DNA from 4 places in the Mesorhizobium huakuii genome. Region 3 is predicted to be linked to each of the others. Evidence: riboswitches for the same ligand, from Rfam matches in the RefSeq annotation. Region 3 holds a riboswitch; each other region holds the start of a gene.

Region 1 (4,545 bases), 3.4 Mb from region 3:
CGGTGCAGCGCGATGCGCTCGCGCATTTCGCTGTCGTAGGCCTCAGCCGTGGCGATATAGGCCCATGGTGACGGCAACGCCGTCGCCAGGGTTTCGGCATGCGCGCTCTTGCCGGAGCGCGCGCCGCCGATGATGAACGTCAGCTTGTTGCGATCAGGCAAAGCTGTCGCGCAGGCTGGTCGCGGTGCCGGTGAAGCGTCCGCGCACCACGCCGACGACGGCGCCGAGCACCAGCCAGAACACCAGGTTGGTCACCGTCACCGCCACCACGAACTGGTGATGCAACCCTTCCGGAATCGCCGTCTCGAAGCTGTCGGGCTGTGGCGCGCCGACGATGTGCGGGGCAACGATCAGCGCCACGGCAAGGATGGCGAGCGGCAGTGACTTGCGGAACGCGATCAGGCCGAGACCAGCCGCGGTTGCCGCCACCGTTGCCCACCACCAGATCTGGCGCGGCAAGAGATCGGCCGCCGGCATGGCCGGCAGTTCCGGCGGTAGGCCGAGACCAGGCGCCAGCGTGAACACGGCAAAGCCGGCCAGGCCCCAGAATACGCCCTGGCGCCAATTGCCGATGCCGCCGGCGAATTCCGAAACCGCGACCAGGATCAGCGCGAAGCCGATGCCGGTGACGATATTGGCAAGCACGCTGAAGGCGAAACGCTCGAAACCGTCTGCCGGCGCCCAACCCTCGTCTTTCGCCGGAGCAGTCACTTCAGCCGGGGCCGGCGCCGCAGTGCTCATGGCATTCCCCGCCGGGGCGGCCGTACTCATGGCAGTGGTATCCGCCGCGGCCGGGGCCGCGGCATGGTCGTGCTTATGGCCGCCGCCGGCCTGTTCGTAGACTTCCGCCTTCAGGATCAGCGGCACAGTGGCATAGGCCTGCATGCAGGCGAGGATGACGCCGGCCACGAGCCCTGCGATCGCCGCGATGAACACGACGTTGCGAAACAGGTTCATGATGTCAGATCCTGGTCAGTGGCAGGGAAACGCCATCGAATGGCGATAGTCGTGAGCCGCATTGTGGACCGCATCGATATGCGAAAAGCCGACAAAGCCCATCACGAAAATGCCGAGCAGCGCGGCGAGCGCCAGCTGCATGAAGCGCGACTGCGAGGAGACGGAGGCGCCGAGGGAGACGGAAGCGGTATTCATATCTTGTCCTTTCACCCTCCACCCGAGGGCCTGTCAGTTTTGCCGTCGTCGGCAGGTCTCCTGGCTCGCGGATCAGCGCCCTTCTCCACCTTCCCGAAGACGAATCTTCAGTGGCATATGGAGAGGACTACCGCACACAGTTGCGGGGGCAGCCACGGCATTGGGCAAGAATTTCGCCCGCACCGCATTCCCTCTTGGCTCCAAAACGGAACCGACGACTGCATGACTATAGGGAAAATCACGACACGCGGCAAACCAAATTCCGCCGGCAAACAGCGCGATTGCGCCATGCCGTCGCGAGGCGCGACAATTGACAATTCTCCTGGCCGGGTGTCGGCTGGCATCTTCACTGGAAGCCAGCCATGCAGCCCATTGCCAGCGAGCGCGCCCCCTACAACGGCCTGACCCAGGCCGAACCGACGCTGCCTTCATCGGCCTATTGGGATGAAGCAGCCTATCAGCGGGATCTCGATGCCATCTGGTACAAAAACTGGCTGCTCGTCTGCCGCGAGGCCGATCTCGCCCAGCCGCTTGCCTTCCGCCGATTCCGCATCGGCACGCAGGACATCATCGTGCTGCGCGACGACACCGGCGCGCTGCGCGCCTTCCACAACACCTGCCGGCATCGCGGCTCGCAGCTTTGCCAGGAGAGCGAGGGCCGGCTGAAGGCGCGGCTGATCACGTGCCCCTACCACGCCTGGTCCTATTCGCTGCGCGGCGACCTCGTGCGCGTGCCGTCGAAATCGTTGCCTGATGGTTTCGACAAGGCCGACCATCCGCTCTACCGCGTCGCGCTCTCGGTGTGGCGTGGTTTCGTCTTCATCAATCTGCAGGAGGATGCGGCGGGCTCCGCGCAGGCCTCCTTCGACCCGGCCTCCGGCAATCTCGGCAACTGGCCGCTGGAAACGCTGGTCTCAGGCCATGTGCTGCGCAAGGTGATGCACTGCAACTGGAAGATTTTTTGGGAAAACTTCAACGAGTGCCTGCACTGTCCGGGCGTGCACAAGGACCTGTCACGGCTGGTGCCGATCTACGGCCGCGCCTGATGAGCCGGCACGATGACCCCGAATGGACGCGCCATGCCGACAATGACGCGCCGGAATTTTCCGGCGGCCTGCGCGCCGGGGCCGAGACCTGGTCGCGCGACGGCAAGACGCATGGGCCGGTCTTCTCAGGCCTGACGCCAGCCGAACGCGCCGCCGGCCAGACCTACGCCACCAGCCTGCCCTCGATGTTCATCGTCGGTCATGTCGACTATGTCAGGACCGTGCGCCTTGTGCCGCTCGGCCCGGAGCAAACCGAACTTGTCGCCGAATGGCTGTTTACCCCCGAGGCCCTGGCCACGACCGACATCGACAACATCGTCGCCTTTGGCACGCAGGTGCTGGAAGAGGATGCGGCGATCTGCGAGGTCAACCAGAGGGGCCTGCGTTCGATGCGTCACACCGCCGGCGTGCTGATGCCCGAAGAGTACGACTTGCACCGCTTCCACAACTGGGTGCGCGAGCAGCACGCGGCGCTTTCTGCCTGATCCTCACAGGGACTTCGGCAGGTAGCGCCACGTGACAAACCCGCAAACCGCCGCCAGCAGCCCGAGCGTGACGAACACCGAGCCCAGTCCAAAGAAGGCCAGCACCACCGAATAGACCAGCGGCGGCGTCAGCTCGGAAAAGTCGAGATAGGTGCGGTAGACTGCCGCCATCTGCGCCCGCTCATAGGAGCGCACCGAGCGCATGAAGGCGGTCGAACCCAGCGCATCGAGCGCGATGGTGAAGAAGGCGCCACACAGCAGGAAAGTGCCGGTGAGCAGCGGCACGCTCTCCCCGACAGCACCCGCCGCCAGAAGCATTGCCGACATGGCGAAATAGGCAAATGTCATGGTGCGCCGGCCGCCAAAGCGTTGTCCGGCCTTGCCCCAGAAGATCGCCATGAACAACAGCGCGTTGCCGGCCGAAACCAGAAGACCGCCGGCCAGCTTGCCCTCGCCGGTGATCACCATGAACAGCGGCCCATAGACGAAGAACGTCGTCCAGAAACAGGAGCGGCCGAAGGCGATCAGCCAGGCAAGCCTCAATCTGGGCTGCGCGACGAAGCGGCCGATATTGGCGAGCGGATTGGCCGGCCGTGTCTTGCCGGGCCGGATCGAAGGGTTGTCGCCAAGCCGATAGGTCCAGAACAGCGCCAATAGCGCCAGCGCGAACACCGCCACCGCACCATGCGCGGCATAGATGCCGAAGCGCGTGTAGAGGAAGATGCCGAGCGTCGGCCCGCCGGTCCAGGCGAGCATCGACCACGCCATGCGCAGCGATTCGGCCTGCATGAAGTCGGTCTTGCGGATGTGGTCCATGATGTAGAGGTTGAGCGTGATCGAGAGCGCACTAGCGCCCATCACACGGCACAGCATGCCGGCCAGTTGCCCGGCCAGCGTGTGGGTAACGAAGAACAGCGAGCCTATTGCAAGGAGGCAGGCGCCTGCCGTGTAGACCCAGCGCCGGGCAAAGCGGCGGATCAGCATCGGCATGAACAAGGTCACGGACAGGCCGAGCAGCGCCACGATGGTGTAGAGGATCGAGACGATCTGCTCATTGTGCAGAATCTCGTAGGCCTGGATCGGGATGACACTCGACACCGTGGCGCGGGCGAAGGATTCGACCGCGTAGAGCGAGGCGAAGGTGCGCGCATCCGCGGCCTTGAGGGCCGGAAGCCAGATCGGATGGCGGACATGGGTGGACATTGCTTCCCCAAAGCAGAATCACCGGCCAAATCTGCCGTGGTCGTTCCCGGACGATTAAGAGGAAACCGACGTGTAACCGGCGAAAAGCGAAACCGGTCAAAGGCTTCCCGGCTCTGGCCTAAAGCGGCGCTTGATCCGATGCCCCGGCCTTCTTCTGTCCCGTCCAACCGTGATAGTCCTCAGGCGGGGCTGAATCAGATCGCGAGACCATGACCATCCATACGCCGACCGCACCCGTTCCGGAGCCATCAAAGCGCATCGTCGCCATCGACATTGTGCGCGGCATCGCGCTGCTGGCCATGGCGAGCTACCATTTCACCTGGGATCTGGAATTCTTCGGCTACACCGATCCAGGCCTCACCGCTTTTGGCTGGTGGAAGATCTACGCACGCTGCATCGCCTCGACTTTCCTGTTCCTGGTCGGCGTCAGCCTGTACCTGGCTCACGGCCAGCAAATCCGCTGGAACGGTTTTTGGAAGCGCTTTGCAATGGTTGCCGGTGCCGCGGTCGCCATTTCGGTGGTCACCCGCATCGCGACGCCGGACGGATTCATCTTCTTCGGCATCCTGCATGAGATCGCGCTCGCCAGCCTGCTCGGCCTCGCCTTCCTGTGGCTGCCGGCCCTGCTGACGCTTGTCGTTGCCGCGCTCGTGATCGCT
Region 2 (4,545 bases), 2.0 Mb from region 3:
TACGCGCGGCTCAGGCAGTTGGCGGCGCAAGGGCTCGGCATCCTGGTCGCCTCCAGCGAGATGCCGGAGCTGATCGGTCTGTGCGACCGGATCGTCGTGCTGCGCGAAGGGCGCAACGTGGCGGAATTCATCGGCGGCGTCGACGAGCACACGGTGCTTGACGCGGCAAATGGCAGGGAGGCCTGATGTCTGAACAGAAGATCTCGGAGGCAAGCGGTCCGGTGGCCGCGGCACCGGTGCATCGCGATCCGCTCGCTTTGGTGGTGCGCTTCCAGAGCCTGATCGGCCTGGTCGTGGTGGCGATCGGCGGCATCATCTTCTCACCGCGCCGGCATGGCCAGATACTGTTCCTCGACCCCGACAACATCGCCAACATCGTGCGCGCCGTGTCGGAGACCGGCATCATCGCCATCGGCATGACCTTCGTCATCATCACCGCCGGCATCGACCTGTCGGTTGGCGCGGTGCTCGGCCTGTCCAGCGTCGTCACGGCATCGATGATGATCTCGGGCGGTTTCGGGCTCATTCCCACCATCCTCGCGGTGCTCGTCATGGGCATCGTCTTTGGCGCGATCCAGGGCACCATCTCCACCCGGTTCCGGCTGGAGCCGTTCATCGTCACGCTCGCCGGCCTGCAGGCGGCGCGCGGCCTGGCGCTGGTCGTGTCGGGCAACCAATACATCAACATTTCCTATGGCGACGGGCCGGGCCTGGCACCGCCGGTGTTTGCGATCCTCGGCGAGCGGCTGTTCAACAACACCGTGCCGGTCGCCACCATCGTCTTCATCGTCTTTGCCGCGATCGCGACGATCGTGCTCAACACCACGCGCTTCGGCCGCTATGTCTTTGCCGTCGGCGGCAATGAGCGCGCGGCGCGCATTTCCGGCGTGCCTGTCTCGATGGTGAAGATCTCGGTCTATGCCATCACCGGCTTTGCCGCCGCTCTTGCCGGCATCGTGCATGCCGGCCAGTTCAATTTCGGCAGCGCCAATGACGGCATGGGCTACGAACTCACCGCGATCGCCGCCGTGGTCATCGGTGGCACCAGCCTGTTCGGCGGCGCCGGCTCGATGGTGGGCACCGTCGCCGGCACCATCATGCTGGGCGCGCTCGCCAATATCCTGCAGCTCAACAACATCACGCCCGCCATGCAGTTGCTCGCGACCGCCGCGATCATCGTGCTGGCCGCAGTGCTTCAATCCCTCGTTCGCCGCCGCGAGGGTTTGGGTCGTTAGGAGGAAAGCGGCAGCAAGTTGAAGTCAAACCAAGGTCTGGCCCCCGGCCCGACGAGGAGGAGAGTGAGTATGAAAACCATAAGACAAGGAACGAGGCGCGCGCTTCACGCCATGCTTCTGGCAGGCGCTGGCCTGTGCATTGCGGGAGCCGCCCAGGCTGCCGAACCGTTGGTCAAGGCCTGCGCCAAGGACGGCCAGTTCATCATCGGCTTTTCGCAGGCGAACAATGCCGAGCCCTACCGCCAGCATGTCAATGACGAGCTGACGGCGGCGGCCAAGGAAGTACCGGGCTTTACGCTGCAGATCGCCGACGGCGCCGGCAACGTCAACACGCAGACCTCGCAGGTCGACAACTTCATCACCCAGAAAGTCGATCTGCTGCTGATCTCGCCCTTCGAGGCGGCACCGCTGACGCCGGCAGTGAAGCGCGCCATGGATGCCGGCATCCCTGTCATCGAGCTCGACCGCAAGACGGTCGGCGATCCCGGCAAGGACTACACTGCCTTCATCGGCGGCGACAATTACAAGATCGCGCTCGAAGCCGGAAAATACACCGCCAAGACCTTGCTGCCGGACGGCGGCGAGGCGGCGGTGCTGGAAGGCTTGCCGAGCTCGACGCCGGCAGTGGAGCGGCTGAACGGCTTCAAGGACGGCGTCAAGGAGAATGCCAAGATCCAGGTCGTGGCCGAGCAGGCCGCCGACTGGGTGCCGGACAAAGCCCAGACCGCCTTCTCGGCCATGCTCCAGGCGCATCCCGATATCAAGGTGCTCTACGCCTCGAACGACATGATGGCGGCCGGCGCGTTGCTTGCCGCCAAGGGCGCAGGCAAGCAGGTCAAGATCATCGGTACCGACGGCTTGCCAGGCCCGGCAGGCGGCATCGAGGCGGTGGCCAAGGGCGACTGGGCGGCGACCTTCACCTATCCGACGGGCGCCAAGGAAGCGATCGAGATGTCGAAGAAGATCCTGCTCGATTGCGCTACTTCGGTGGATACGACGGTCACCGTCGACACGACCGCGATCACGCCGGAGAACGCCAAGCAGCTGGCGGGGAAGTAAGCCCGTCTGCCTGTAGACCATCCGATCCAGGGCGGGTTCACGCGAACCCGCCCTGTCTACGTTCGCAACCTTCTCCGGCACTCGAAGGGTGGTGGCAAGGGATTGACAGCGGCAGAGGATATGTCTTTAACAGTTCTGTTATTACATAACAGACGGAGATGTTGTATGCGCCTTCTCTGACGAGGTCGCAGGCTGCTGGTGCCACGATGGTGACAGGACCAGTCGAAAAGAATCGTTGCGATGCGTCCGGGGCAAAACTACGATTGCCCGGTGATGGTCCCCGCGCCGAAAGGCAAGGGGTGAAAAGGGAACACGGTGAGACCCTCAAAGGTCGAGACCGTGGCTGCCCCCGCAACTGTAAGCGGTGAGCAAGATCCGAAATGCCACTGGCCGGCAAGGCTGGGAAGGCAGGATTGCGCCGAGACCCGCGAGCCAGGAGACCTGCCATCACTGAGTTGACCGGACGGGGTGTGCCGGGAGGAAACGTGGACGTCGGTCTTGTCGGCCGGCTCGCCAACATCCTTCCGTCGCCAGTTTTGGAAAGTGACGGAAAGTTGGACGGCTCCATCGATCATCGCATCATCGTGTGCACGCTTTGCCGTGACGTCCCGACCGGCATCAGGTCGGGCGAAAGCCTGTGCGCCGATTTGCGCTCCCGGCTCTCGGCCCATCATCAGCCCGCCGTGGCGCATGGCTTCACGATCGAAGGCGTCGAGTGCATGGCGGGCTGCGCGCGGCCGCTGACGGTGGCCTTCCAGGCGCCGGGCAAGGCTTCCTATCTTTTCGGCTCCATCGACGCCGAGGCCGACGCCGGTGATCTCGTGCGATTTGCAAGGCTATACGCCTCGCTCGCTGACGGCTGGTGCAATTCCGGACAACGTCCGCCGCGACTGGCGGGCAAGACGCTGGCCCGTATCCCCGGGCCGGGCAAGTTTGCGGGCAACAGCCGATGACGATGCCGCTTCTCGAAGCCCGCGACCTCTGCGCGACGGCGAACGGCCGGGATCTGGTCCATGCGGTCAGCCTGTCGGTGGCATCAGGCGATCGTCTCGCCATCATCGGCCCCAATGGCGCCGGCAAGACCACGCTGCTGCGCATGCTGTCGGGCATGCTCCGGCCAAGTGCGGGCGAGGTGAAGCTTGGCGGACGCCGTCTGGACAGGATCTCGACCGCCGAACGGGCCCTGCACATCGCCGTCGTCGGCCAGACCGACCAGCCCGATCCGCGGCTTGCGGTGATCGACTATGTCGAGCTTGGCCGCGTTCCGCATGCCGGATTGAGGTGCAGGAGCGAGGAACGCGACATCGTCGTCGACGCGCTTCGCCGGACCGGCCTGTTGCCGCTGCTTGGCCGCGCCATCGGCTCGCTGTCAGGCGGCGAACGCCAGCGTGCCCAGCTGGCGCGCGCCATCGCACAGCAACCGAAAGTGCTGTTCCTCGACGAGCCAACCAACCATCTCGACCCGCGCGCCCGTGGCGAGCTGCTCGAACTCGTGGCCGGCTTCGGCATGACGGTGATCGCGGTGCTGCACGATCTGGCTCTGGTGGCGCCGTTCGCCACCAGGGTCGCGGTGATGAACGAAGCCCGGCTGCATGCGCTGGCCGCGCCGCGCAAGGCGCTGACCCAGAAACTGATCCGCGAGATTTTCGGCGTCGACGTGTTTCGCCTGCGCCATCCGACCGAGGACCGCGAACTGACGGTGTTCGATGTTCCGAACCGCGCCGCACCCCCTTCCTGATCGAAACCCATCCGTCATTCGACACTGTTCAACCAAGGAGCAAAATCCGTGAAACGTCTCGCTCTGTCGCTTGTCTTCTCGCTGCTGGCCTCAACAGCCTTCGCCTTCCCCGTCACCGTCGATAGCTGCGGCAAACCGCTGACCTTCGATGCGCCGCCCAAGCGCGCCGTCATCCATGATCTCAACATGGCCGAGATGGCCTTCGCGCTGAAGCTGCAGCCGTCAATTGTCGGCCTGACCGGCATCACCGGATGGTACAAGGTCGGCGCCGAATTCAAGGCCGAACAGGGCTCCATCCCGGAACTGGCGCCCAAATACCCGACGCTCGAAAACCTCGTCGCAGTCGAACCCGATTTCTTCTTCGCCGGCTGGTACTATGGCATGAAGCCGGGCGGTGACGTGACGCCCGACACGCTAGCCCCGCACGGCATCAAGACGCTGGTGCTGACCGAGAGCTGCGTCCATCTCGACAAGAACCGCCCCGCCGCCTCGATGGACCTGCTCTATGGCGAC
Region 3 (4,545 bases):
CGGCGGTCAGCCCGATCAGGGCCCGGGCATCGATCCCGGACGCGAGCGCCTGCCAGACCCTGCTGCCGGAATCGGAAAAGCCGAAATATTTGCCGTTGGCAAGGTTGAGCACCACGGCCTCGCCATCGAAGGATTCGAAGACGATGTCCCTGCTCGCAACCGCATAGGCGTCGCAATCACGTGTCATTGTTGCCCCGCTTCGCAATCCCCGCCCACCCGCAGGATCGCGTCCACTGACAACGCCTGTAAACGCTCGGTTCTTCGTTGGCAAGGTAAGCGGAGCCGGCAAGACTCCAGCCATTTGGGGGCCGGCTGGGAGCGCGAGCCGATCACGCCTCTATTTCGAGCGCCGACAGCGGCTTCGAGCAACAGGCGAGGATGAAGCCGTCATCGATCTCGTGATCGAGGATGCCGCCATTGTGGCTCATCTCGACAGCGCCGGAGACTTTCTTCACCTTGCAGGTTCCGCACAGGCCGAATTCGCAGGCTGCGGGGATCCGCACGCCCGAAGCGCGCGCCGTCTGCAGCACGGTCTGGCCGGCGACGCATTCCGCGTCGACGTCCGAAAGCGCGAAGCGGATCGGTGTTGCGGCTTCGACGGGAACAGCCACACTGTCCGGCGCAGCGAACGGCGCCGGGATTTCCTCCACCATCGGTGCGGCAAAGCTCTCCTGGTGGTATTTCGTCATGTCGAAGCCGGCGGCCTCCAGCATGCCGCGCACGGCGCGCATGAAAGGGTCCGGACCGCAGCAGAAGATTTCGCGTTCGCGGAAATCGGGCGCCAGCAGCGGCAGCCGGATGGCGTCGATGCGGCCCATATGGCCGTACCAGCCCTCGCGGCTCGACCGCTCCTCGATCATGAAGCCGAGCGACAGGCCGGGCATATGACCGCCGAGCAGTTCAAGCTCCTTGCGGAAGATGATCTCTTCGGCGCGCCGGGCGCAATTGACGAAGCCGACATCTGTCCACGGCGCGCAGTCGTTCAGCCAGCGCAGCATCGACATCATCGGCGTCACGCCGGAACCGGCCGAGATGAACAGATATTTGGCCGCCGGGTGGCTGTGCAGAGAAAAGTCGCCATTCGGCCCATAGGCCTTGACGTGCGAACCGGGCTTCAGGTGATCGAACATCCAGCGCGTGCCGATGCTGCCGGCCTGCGCCTTCACCGTCACCGCGATCGAGAACGGCCGCGACGGTGACGACGACAGCGTATAGGTGCGCATCAGCGGCCCGTCCGGCGTCGGCAGTTCCAGCGTCACGAACTGGCCCGGCTTGTAGCGGAACCAGGTCTGGTTGTCGGAGCGGAAGGTGAAGGTCTTGACGTCAGGCGCTTCGTCGCTGACGCCGATCACTTCCAGCACCTGCAGCCTGTCGTTCCAGGGCGCCATCTGGTCGAGATGGCGATAGAGGCCAAGATCCGTCATCGCATTCATCCCTCAACCTCTCAAGCAACGCTGCGCAGCGCCGGCCTGCCGTCGTCGGCAAGGCGCGGGCCGATGAAGCGCGCATACCAGTCGACAAACTGGATCACGCCGCCCTCGTGCAACTCGGAATAGGGGCCGGGCTCATAGGCCGGCGACAGGATGCCGAAGGCGTTCTCCTCGACGATGCGGCGATCCTGGTCGTTGGTCTCGGTCCAGACATGGGTGAGCTCGGCAAGATCGTAGTCGACACCTTCGACCGCATCCTTGTGGACCAGCCATTTGGTCGTCACCGCCGTTTCCGTCGCGCTGATCGGCAGCACGCGGAAGGTGACGGCATGGTCGATGAGGATATGGTTCCAGGTCGTCGGGTAGTGATAGTGCATCAACGTACCGATGCGGTCGGCCGACACGCTGTCGGAGAGGTTCTTCTTCACCGCCCGCTTGCCGGTCATCGTGTAGCTGACCGCGTCGCGCAGCAGCGGCGCCCTTGTGGCGCGGAATTGCCCGGCCGGGTCGATGCGGAACTTGCTCGGCAGGCCGGCCGCCTCGCATTTGGCCCAGTGCGCCAGCATCTCCGGATCGCTGTCGGCGCCTTGCACGCCGGTCACCGTCGGGGCTTCCGGGAAGGTCTTGCACAGTTCCGGGTGATTGCCGGCGCAATGGTAGCACTCGCGGTTGTTTTCCCAGACGAGCTTCCAGTTGCCCTTCTCGACGATCGTGCTCTCGAAGGCGATCTTTGCTTCGCTCAAGCGGTGCGGCTTGAGATAGGGTTCGATCATCGCCCGCATCGGCGCGAAGTCCGCCGCCTCCTTGGCCAGGCAGATGAAGATGTAGCCGGCCACGCTTTCGCAGGCGACCGGCTTCAGGCCGAACTGGCTCTTGTCGAAACCATCTGCCATCTGGCGGGCAAACAGTAACCTTCCGTCCAGCTCATAGGTCCACTGGTGATAGGGACAGACCAGCTTGGCGGCCATACCCTTGTCGGTGTTGCAGACGCGGCTGCCGCGATGGCGGCAGGAATTGTGGAAGGCATTGATCTTGCCCTGCTGATCGCGCACCAGCACGACCGGATAGTCGCCGATCTGCACGGTGATGAAACTGCCGGGCTTCGGCAGTTCGCAATCATGGCCGATGAACAGCCAGTCGCGATACCAGATCAGCTCCATGTCGAGCTTGAAGAAATCGGGATCCGTGTAGAAGGGCTGCTCGAGTGAGAAACCCTCTCTGCGGCTGTTCAAGAGCCTCAGCATATCGTTGCGCGCATCCATGTCCTGTCCTCTTCGTTCAAGGACTGACTATGGTGGTGATTGAGGAAGGATCGACCGCACGCCGGCTCGCGCCGGATATGCAGCATCCGCCTCTTGACCGCCCACCGCGATCAGTCGAGTTCAACTATCTCGGGCTGGTTTCCGGGCTCTGGAGTGTCCTTGCGGACGGTCGCGACACCTTCCCAGGCTTTCGCCCAGTGGTCTCCCGTTGCGACTTGAACTCCACCACCGTTGCGGGGGCAGCGCCGGACTTTGACCGGCTTCCCAATTCTCCGCCCCGTCGTCACGAAGCGGCACCTGAGATGGCCTGATCTAATCACGACAGCGGATGCGACATCGGCATGAAAGCGACATCGCATCCATGTGGCGCGACACGCATGCGAAACGATCGGGTCAAGGCGGCAGTCACGAAAATCGTCGCGGTCACGGCTGTACCTGCTGTCAGAATCGACCCGGAACGGGCGCTAAAAAGGTTAACGGTATCGAAAAGTAACTATTAGCAGATTCTAAAATCGAACCGAACGGTTCGTTTCTGTTGACGGTGCGTGCAGGACGGTGTGAACGCTGAGGCTCCGATACAGTTGGTGATCGCAGCGCTGGTTTGCCTAACAGTTTGATATCAAAAACAAAAATATATGGCCAGGAAGGCCTTGGCACAATTTCAAGTGGTGGATTCTTGGTCCACACGGAACAACTTCGTGATTGGAAACGGCTGGCTGGCTTTCCCACATCGGGGCTGTCCGAACGACGCGATTTTAATCCCAAGACACGCCGCTAGACGGACAGAAAAATACTGGAGTGCCCAAAATGAAAAAGATTGTTCTCACTGCCGCTGCCCTTCTGGCCATTTCCGGCAGCGCCTTCGCTGGTAGCGACCACTATGGTTCGAATGCCGCTGCAGCCGCGGCTGTCGACAGCCAGCACACCGCTTCGACCAAGAAGTCGGAACCGGCTGCTCAGGCGCCTGTTCAGGGTGCTGACCGCAACCTCTTCGGCAACAACTAACAGCCGATCCCGGCCAATGGCGGGTTTTTCGCCCGCCGCTCCGGCCGACCTCAAGAAATTCAGGAGACCTAACATGAACAAGTTCATCATTGCTGCCGCCGCCGTTCTGGCCATCTCCGGCAGCGCTTTCGCCGGCAGCGACAACTATGGCTCCACCGGCGCCAACCAGGCTGCCGCTGCTTCGAACGACAGTTCGTACACCGCTTCGATCAAGAAGTCGGCTCCGGCCACTCAGGCGCCTGCTCAGCAGGGCGCTGACCGCAACCTTTTCGGCAACAACTAACAACCGGTTCGCAGCGGGACGGCGGGCATACCCGCTGTCCCGGCGAAATCCAGAAATTCAGGAGACTTGAAATGAAGAAGATCATCCTTGCCGCCGCCGCCGTTCTGGCCATCTCCGGCAGTGCCTTCGCCGGCAGTGACAATTATGGCTCCAATGCCGCCAACCAGCCTGCGGCGACCTCGGTTGACAACTCGCGTACGGCTTCGATCCGCGGCAACGGCTCGCCCGTCTACAAGCTGCTCAATTCGTCGGGCGACGCGCAGAAGTCCGCGCCTCAGGGCAGCGACCGGAACCTCTTCGGCAACCACTAACAGCCGAAGCTAATTTTCCAAAAAGAGCGGCGGGCCTGGCCCGCCGCTCTTTTTTCGATCCGAAGCCTCAGGCCGCCTTTGCTTCCGGCTTTTGCAGCGCGAAGGAATGTCCGTCCGCATCGAAGATATGCAGGTCCTCGGCATTGGCGCTCAGCCGCAATGTCGAACCGCGCTTGACCTCGACATTGCCGGGCAGCTTGGTCACCAGCGGCAGGTCGGCACGGCCGATGTCGACATAGACCAGCTGGACCTCG
Region 4 (4,545 bases), 3.4 Mb from region 3:
GATCGTCGAGCGAGGCGGAGGTCGTGGTGAGGATATGCATCGCGGCCCGTGTCTGAAATCAGCCGGCGAGTATACGCTCGATCGCGGGGCGGTTCAGCCCCTTCAGGCCGATCACGACGAGGCGCGAGCGTCGGTCGTCCTCGGCGGTCCAGGCGCGATCGTAGTAGTGGTTGACGCGCGGGCCGACGGCCTGCAGCAGGAGCCGCATCGGCTTGCCGCCGACCTCGACGAAGCCTTTCACGCGCAACACGTTTTCCTGTTCGGCGGCGGTGGCGACGCGCTTTGCCAACTCGTCCGGATTGGCGATCGAGGCAATGTCGACGATGAAGGTGTCGAAGTCGTCATGCTCATGGTCGAAGGCGCCGTCATGATGGGATTTGCGGTTTTCGATGTCGTCCTCGACGGCGAGACCGAGTCCGAGCAGTACGGAAGGATCGACCTTGCCGTGTGCTGTCGGCACGATCTTCACGGCACGGGCGGAATGTTCGCCAATGATGGCGTTGGCGCGGGCCGAGCCGGCGGCATCCATCAGGTCGCTCTTCGACAGGATGATCAAATCGGCGCAAGCGATCTGATCCTCGAACACTTCCTCGACCGGGTCGTCATGGTCGAGGCTGTCATCCTGCGCGCGCTGCGCCTGCAGCGCGTCCATATCGTTGGCGACGCGGCCTTCGGCAAGTGCGGGACCATCGACCACGGCGATGACGCCGTCGACCGTCACGCGGCTCTTCACCGTCGGCCACTGAAAAGCCTGGACCAGTGGCTTGGGCAGAGCGAGGCCTGAGGTTTCGATCAGGATGTGGTCGACTTTCGGCGTCAGCGACAGGATTTGATCGAGCGCCGGCACGAAATCGTCGGCGACGGTGCAGCAGATGCAGCCATTGGCCAGTTCGACGATGTTTTCCTCCGGGCAGGTGTCGATGCCGCAGCCCTTCAAAATCTCGCCGTCGATACCGATGTCGCCGAACTCGTTGACGATGATGGCAATGCGCTTGCCGCCGGCGTTTTCCAGGAGATGGCGGACCAGCGTCGTCTTGCCGGCGCCGAGGAAGCCGGTGACGACGGTGCAGGGGACGCGGGAGACGGAAGCGCTCATGATCAATCCTTCAACAGGTCGAGAGGTGGAATGCGGGCAACGAGGCCGCGCTTGAGGGAATCAGGCCGGCCGCGCCATGGAATGAGGCCGTCCGTCGAGGTGGCGAAGAGCTTTGCGCCGGTGACGAGGTCGGCGCCGCTGGTCGCGGTCAGGTCGCCGAACACATAGCTCCAGCAGCCGTCGCGCAGGATCGCCGCACTGAGGCGGCGCTTGCAATTGCCGAGGCATTCGACCGTGCGCACGCGGATATGGTCGTCAGACGCTGCACGGCGCATGTCTTCAGCCAGCAGTTCGCCGGCGCGAGGATGGGCGTCGGAGCCGGTCTCGTCACGGCAGGAGGCGCAGACGATGACCGTGATGCCGGCCAAGGCATCGCCGTCGGCGGACGAATTGTCCGCTTTGCCAGCCGAAAAACTGCTGTTCTGGTCCAAAAAGCCGGGCTCCTTGCCCGGAAACCCGCCAGGCGATCGGATTCTTTTGTCGCAGACGGCAGGTCTCCTGGCTCGCGGGTCATCGCCTTGGGTGCCGCCTTCCCGGGAAACTCCCAGTGGCTTTCGGCCTTGGCTCTTCGCTTACAGTTGCGGGGACAGCCGCGGATTTGAGATTTTCATCCCGCACCGCATTCCCTCTTAGCCCCTGCCGTTGCGGGCAAGGGACCGTCTGAACCGGATTTAGGCTTTTGCAGGCAGTGGTGTCAACGCGCGGCTACGACATGGCTATGTCGGCCAGCGCCGGGCCCAGATCGCCGGCCGGCGTCACTTCCATGCGTTCAAGGCCGAGCCAGCCCTGCATCTGCTTCAGTTCCTCAAAGAGCTGCGCAGCGGTTTCAGGCGGTGCGTTGGGCTCGGGGTAGGCGGCATGGACGCGCAGGACGCTGGCTGGCCGGTCTGCCTTGAGGTCGACGCGCGCCACGATCCGGTCGCCGAGCAGGAACGGCAGGACGTAGTAGCCGTACTGCCGCTTTTCGGCCGGTGTGTAGATCTCGATGCGGTAATGGAAATCGAACAGCCGCTCCGACCGCGACCGTTCGAAAACGACCGGGTCGAACGGCGCCAGCAAGGCGCGGGCCTCGATTTTGCGGGGCAAACGGGCATCCTTATGGAGGTAAGCCGGCTTGTCCCAGCCTTCGACCCGCACCGGCACCAGTTCGCCAGTCTCGACCAGTTCCTCCAAACGCCCCTTCATGTCGGCCGGCGACAGGCGGAAATAGTCGCGCAAATCGCTTGATGTCGCCACGCCATGGGCGCGGGCGGAAATGCGCAGCAATTCGCGATGCGCGTCCTCGGCTGATGGCACCGGCAGGTCGAGGATCGCCTGCGGCAGCACGCGTTCGGGCAAATCATAGAAGCGCTCGAAGCCGCGGCGATGCGCCGTGGTGATGCGCCCGGCCCAGAACAGCCATTCGAAGGCGTGCTTGGCATGGCTCCAGCCCCACCAGCCGCCTGAACCCTTTTGGCCCTCGAGCGCCGAAGCGGCGATCGGACCGCGCGCTACGACCTCGCGATAAATGTCTTCTATATAGGCGGCATGCTCTCGGCCCCATTTGGCCAGCCCCAGATACATCTCGTCGCCCTGCTCGGCGCGCTGCATGCGCCAGCGCATCAGCGGATAGGTCTCGACCGGCAGGAACGAGGCCTCGTGCGCCCAGTATTCGAACACAATGCGCTTGCGCGTCACGGCGGCATTGTCGAGCAAAGCGAGCGGGTAGGGGCCGAGCCGCGAATAGAGCGGCATATAATGCGCGCGCACCACCGCGCTGACGGAATCGATCTGCAGCAGACCCGTGCGCGAGAGCACGCGGGCGAAGTGGCGGCGGTCGGGCGTGCCATTCGGGCGCGGATCGAGAAACCCCTGGGCGGCGAGCGCTATGCGCCGGGCGGTGGCAAGCGAGATCTTTTCCTTCATGCAGCTGTCACTCTAAGGGCGTCCAGGTCGAGAGTCCGATGGGTGATTCCGGCCCATGCTAGCAGGGTTTTGGCGGCAACCTTGTCAAGAGAGAAAAGTGGAGTGAAAAGCGAAGGAAATCAAACAGGAGCGGATCGGACCAGTTTCTTCGGATATGCCGTCCAGGTCGGCGTTTTGAACAAGGTTTGACTTGCTTCGCTGGAAGTGCTGCGCTAACCCTCGCCGCGTTGCAGCATAGGCCCCTTAAAACGGTTCAGCGGTTAATCTGTCACGCTTCCGCATTAAGGTCCGGTGCTGTAATCAAAGTGGATTGGCGCCAACGGAAAGCCGCTGCATGAACGCACTCCTCAGTTCGTACCTGCCCATCGTCCTGTTCATCGGCGTGGCGCTGGTCGTCGGCCTGGCGCTGCTGGCCGCACCGTTCCTGGTGGCTTACCGCAATCCCGATCCGGAAAAGCTTTCCGCCTACGAGTGCGGTTTCAATTCGTTCGACGACGCCCGCATGAAATTCGACATCCGCTTCTACCTGGTGTCGATCCTGTTCATCATCTTCGATCTCGAAGTGGCCTTCCTGTTTCCCTGGGCCGTCTCCTTCTCGAAGATTGGCATGCTCGGCTTCTGGTCGATGATGGTGTTTTTGGCAGTGCTGACCATCGGCTTTGCCTATGAATGGAAAAAAGGAGCGCTGGAATGGGATTGAACGACAGTTCAGGCACCCTCGTCGCGCCGAAGCCGAAGGGTATCATCGATCCCAACACCGGCAGGCCGGTGGGGGAGGACGATCCCTTCTTCCTCGAAATCAACAATGAGCTTGCCGACAAGGGTTTTCTGGTCACCTCGACCGAGGCGCTGATCACTTGGGCGCGCTCGGGCTCGCTGATGTTCATGACCTTCGGCCTGGCCTGCTGCGCCGTCGAGATGATCCACACCTCGATGCCGCGCTACGACTCGGAGCGCTTCGGCGTCGCGCCGCGCGCGTCGCCGCGCCAGTCCGACATCATGATCGTCGCCGGCACGCTGACCAACAAGATGGCGCCGGCGCTGCGCAAGGTCTACGACCAGATGCCGGAGCCGCGCTACGTCATCTCGATGGGCTCCTGCGCCAATGGCGGCGGCTATTACCACTATTCCTATTCGGTGGTGCGCGGCTGCGACCGCGTCGTGCCGGTCGACATCTATGTGCCCGGCTGCCCGCCGAGCGCCGAAGCTTTGCTCTACGGCATTCTTCTCCTGCAGAAGAAGATTCGCCGCACCGGCACGATCGAACGGTAAATCCATGGCCGCATCCCTTAGCGAACTGTCGACCTATCTCGGCGAGAAGCTGATCGGCCGCGTCACTGACGCGGCGATCGCCTATGGCGAGCTGACCATTCATGTCGAGACGCGCGATCTGGTCGAGGTGATGACCTTCCTGCGCGACGATGCGCGCTGCCAGTTCATCTCGATCATCGATGTCTGCGGCGCCGATTATCCGTCGCGCGCCAAGCGCTTCGACGTCGTCTATCACCTGTTGTCGCCGAAACAGAATGTGCGCATCCGCGTCA

Evidence for each region. Region 3 has a riboswitch for cobalamin ahead of HB778_RS17155 (aromatic ring-hydroxylating oxygenase subunit alpha). Riboswitches for the same ligand answer to the same signal wherever they lie in the genome.
Region 1: it holds a riboswitch for cobalamin, as region 3 does, so the genes downstream of both, HB778_RS00220 (CbtB domain-containing protein) here and HB778_RS17155 (aromatic ring-hydroxylating oxygenase subunit alpha) in region 3, are expected to answer to the same signal.
Region 2: it holds a riboswitch for cobalamin, as region 3 does, so the genes downstream of both, HB778_RS26195 (DUF1636 family protein) here and HB778_RS17155 (aromatic ring-hydroxylating oxygenase subunit alpha) in region 3, are expected to answer to the same signal.
Region 4: it holds a riboswitch for cobalamin, as region 3 does, so the genes downstream of both, HB778_RS00475 (DUF1636 family protein) here and HB778_RS17155 (aromatic ring-hydroxylating oxygenase subunit alpha) in region 3, are expected to answer to the same signal.

Annotation. Positions count from the first base shown of each region.
Region 1 covers NZ_CP050296.1:45,749-50,293, forward strand. Annotated here, with positions in the region: gene cobU (bifunctional adenosylcobinamide kinase/adenosylcobinamide-phosphate guanylyltransferase) at 1-161, opposite strand, end outside; gene HB778_RS00215 (CbtA family protein) at 154-957, opposite strand; gene HB778_RS00220 (CbtB domain-containing protein) at 973-1,152, opposite strand; cobalamin riboswitch at 1,186-1,383, opposite strand; gene HB778_RS42695 (aromatic ring-hydroxylating oxygenase subunit alpha) at 1,515-2,198, shown strand; gene HB778_RS42700 (SRPBCC family protein) at 2,198-2,683, shown strand; gene HB778_RS00230 (MFS transporter) at 2,687-3,886, opposite strand; gene HB778_RS00235 (heparan-alpha-glucosaminide N-acetyltransferase) at 4,096-4,545, shown strand, end outside.
Region 2 covers NZ_CP050296.1:5,426,151-5,430,695, forward strand. Annotated here, with positions in the region: gene HB778_RS26180 (sugar ABC transporter ATP-binding protein) at 1-186, shown strand, start outside; gene HB778_RS26185 (ABC transporter permease) at 186-1,235, shown strand; gene HB778_RS26190 (substrate-binding domain-containing protein) at 1,305-2,294, shown strand; cobalamin riboswitch at 2,552-2,757, shown strand; gene HB778_RS26195 (DUF1636 family protein) at 2,780-3,247, shown strand; gene HB778_RS26200 (ABC transporter ATP-binding protein) at 3,244-4,032, shown strand; gene HB778_RS26205 (ABC transporter substrate-binding protein) at 4,081-4,545, shown strand, end outside.
Region 3 covers NZ_CP050296.1:3,449,699-3,454,243, forward strand. Annotated here, with positions in the region: gene HB778_RS17145 (PqqD family protein) at 1-187, opposite strand, end outside; gene HB778_RS17150 (hybrid-cluster NAD(P)-dependent oxidoreductase) at 330-1,424, opposite strand; gene HB778_RS17155 (aromatic ring-hydroxylating oxygenase subunit alpha) at 1,445-2,692, opposite strand; cobalamin riboswitch at 2,808-3,008, opposite strand; gene HB778_RS17160 (DUF680 domain-containing protein) at 3,500-3,697, shown strand; gene HB778_RS17165 (DUF680 domain-containing protein) at 3,771-3,980, shown strand; gene HB778_RS17170 (DUF680 domain-containing protein) at 4,052-4,291, shown strand; gene HB778_RS17175 (ABC transporter ATP-binding protein) at 4,359-4,545, opposite strand, start outside.
Region 4 covers NZ_CP050296.1:95,988-100,532, reverse strand. Annotated here, with positions in the region: partial or broken gene HB778_RS00485 (cobaltochelatase subunit CobN) at 1-40, opposite strand, end outside; gene cobW (cobalamin biosynthesis protein CobW) at 59-1,096, opposite strand; gene HB778_RS00475 (DUF1636 family protein) at 1,099-1,527, opposite strand; cobalamin riboswitch at 1,568-1,772, opposite strand; gene HB778_RS00470 (winged helix-turn-helix domain-containing protein) at 1,802-3,001, opposite strand; gene HB778_RS00465 (NADH-quinone oxidoreductase subunit A) at 3,336-3,701, shown strand; gene HB778_RS00460 (NuoB/complex I 20 kDa subunit family protein) at 3,692-4,273, shown strand; gene HB778_RS00455 (NADH-quinone oxidoreductase subunit C) at 4,278-4,545, shown strand, end outside.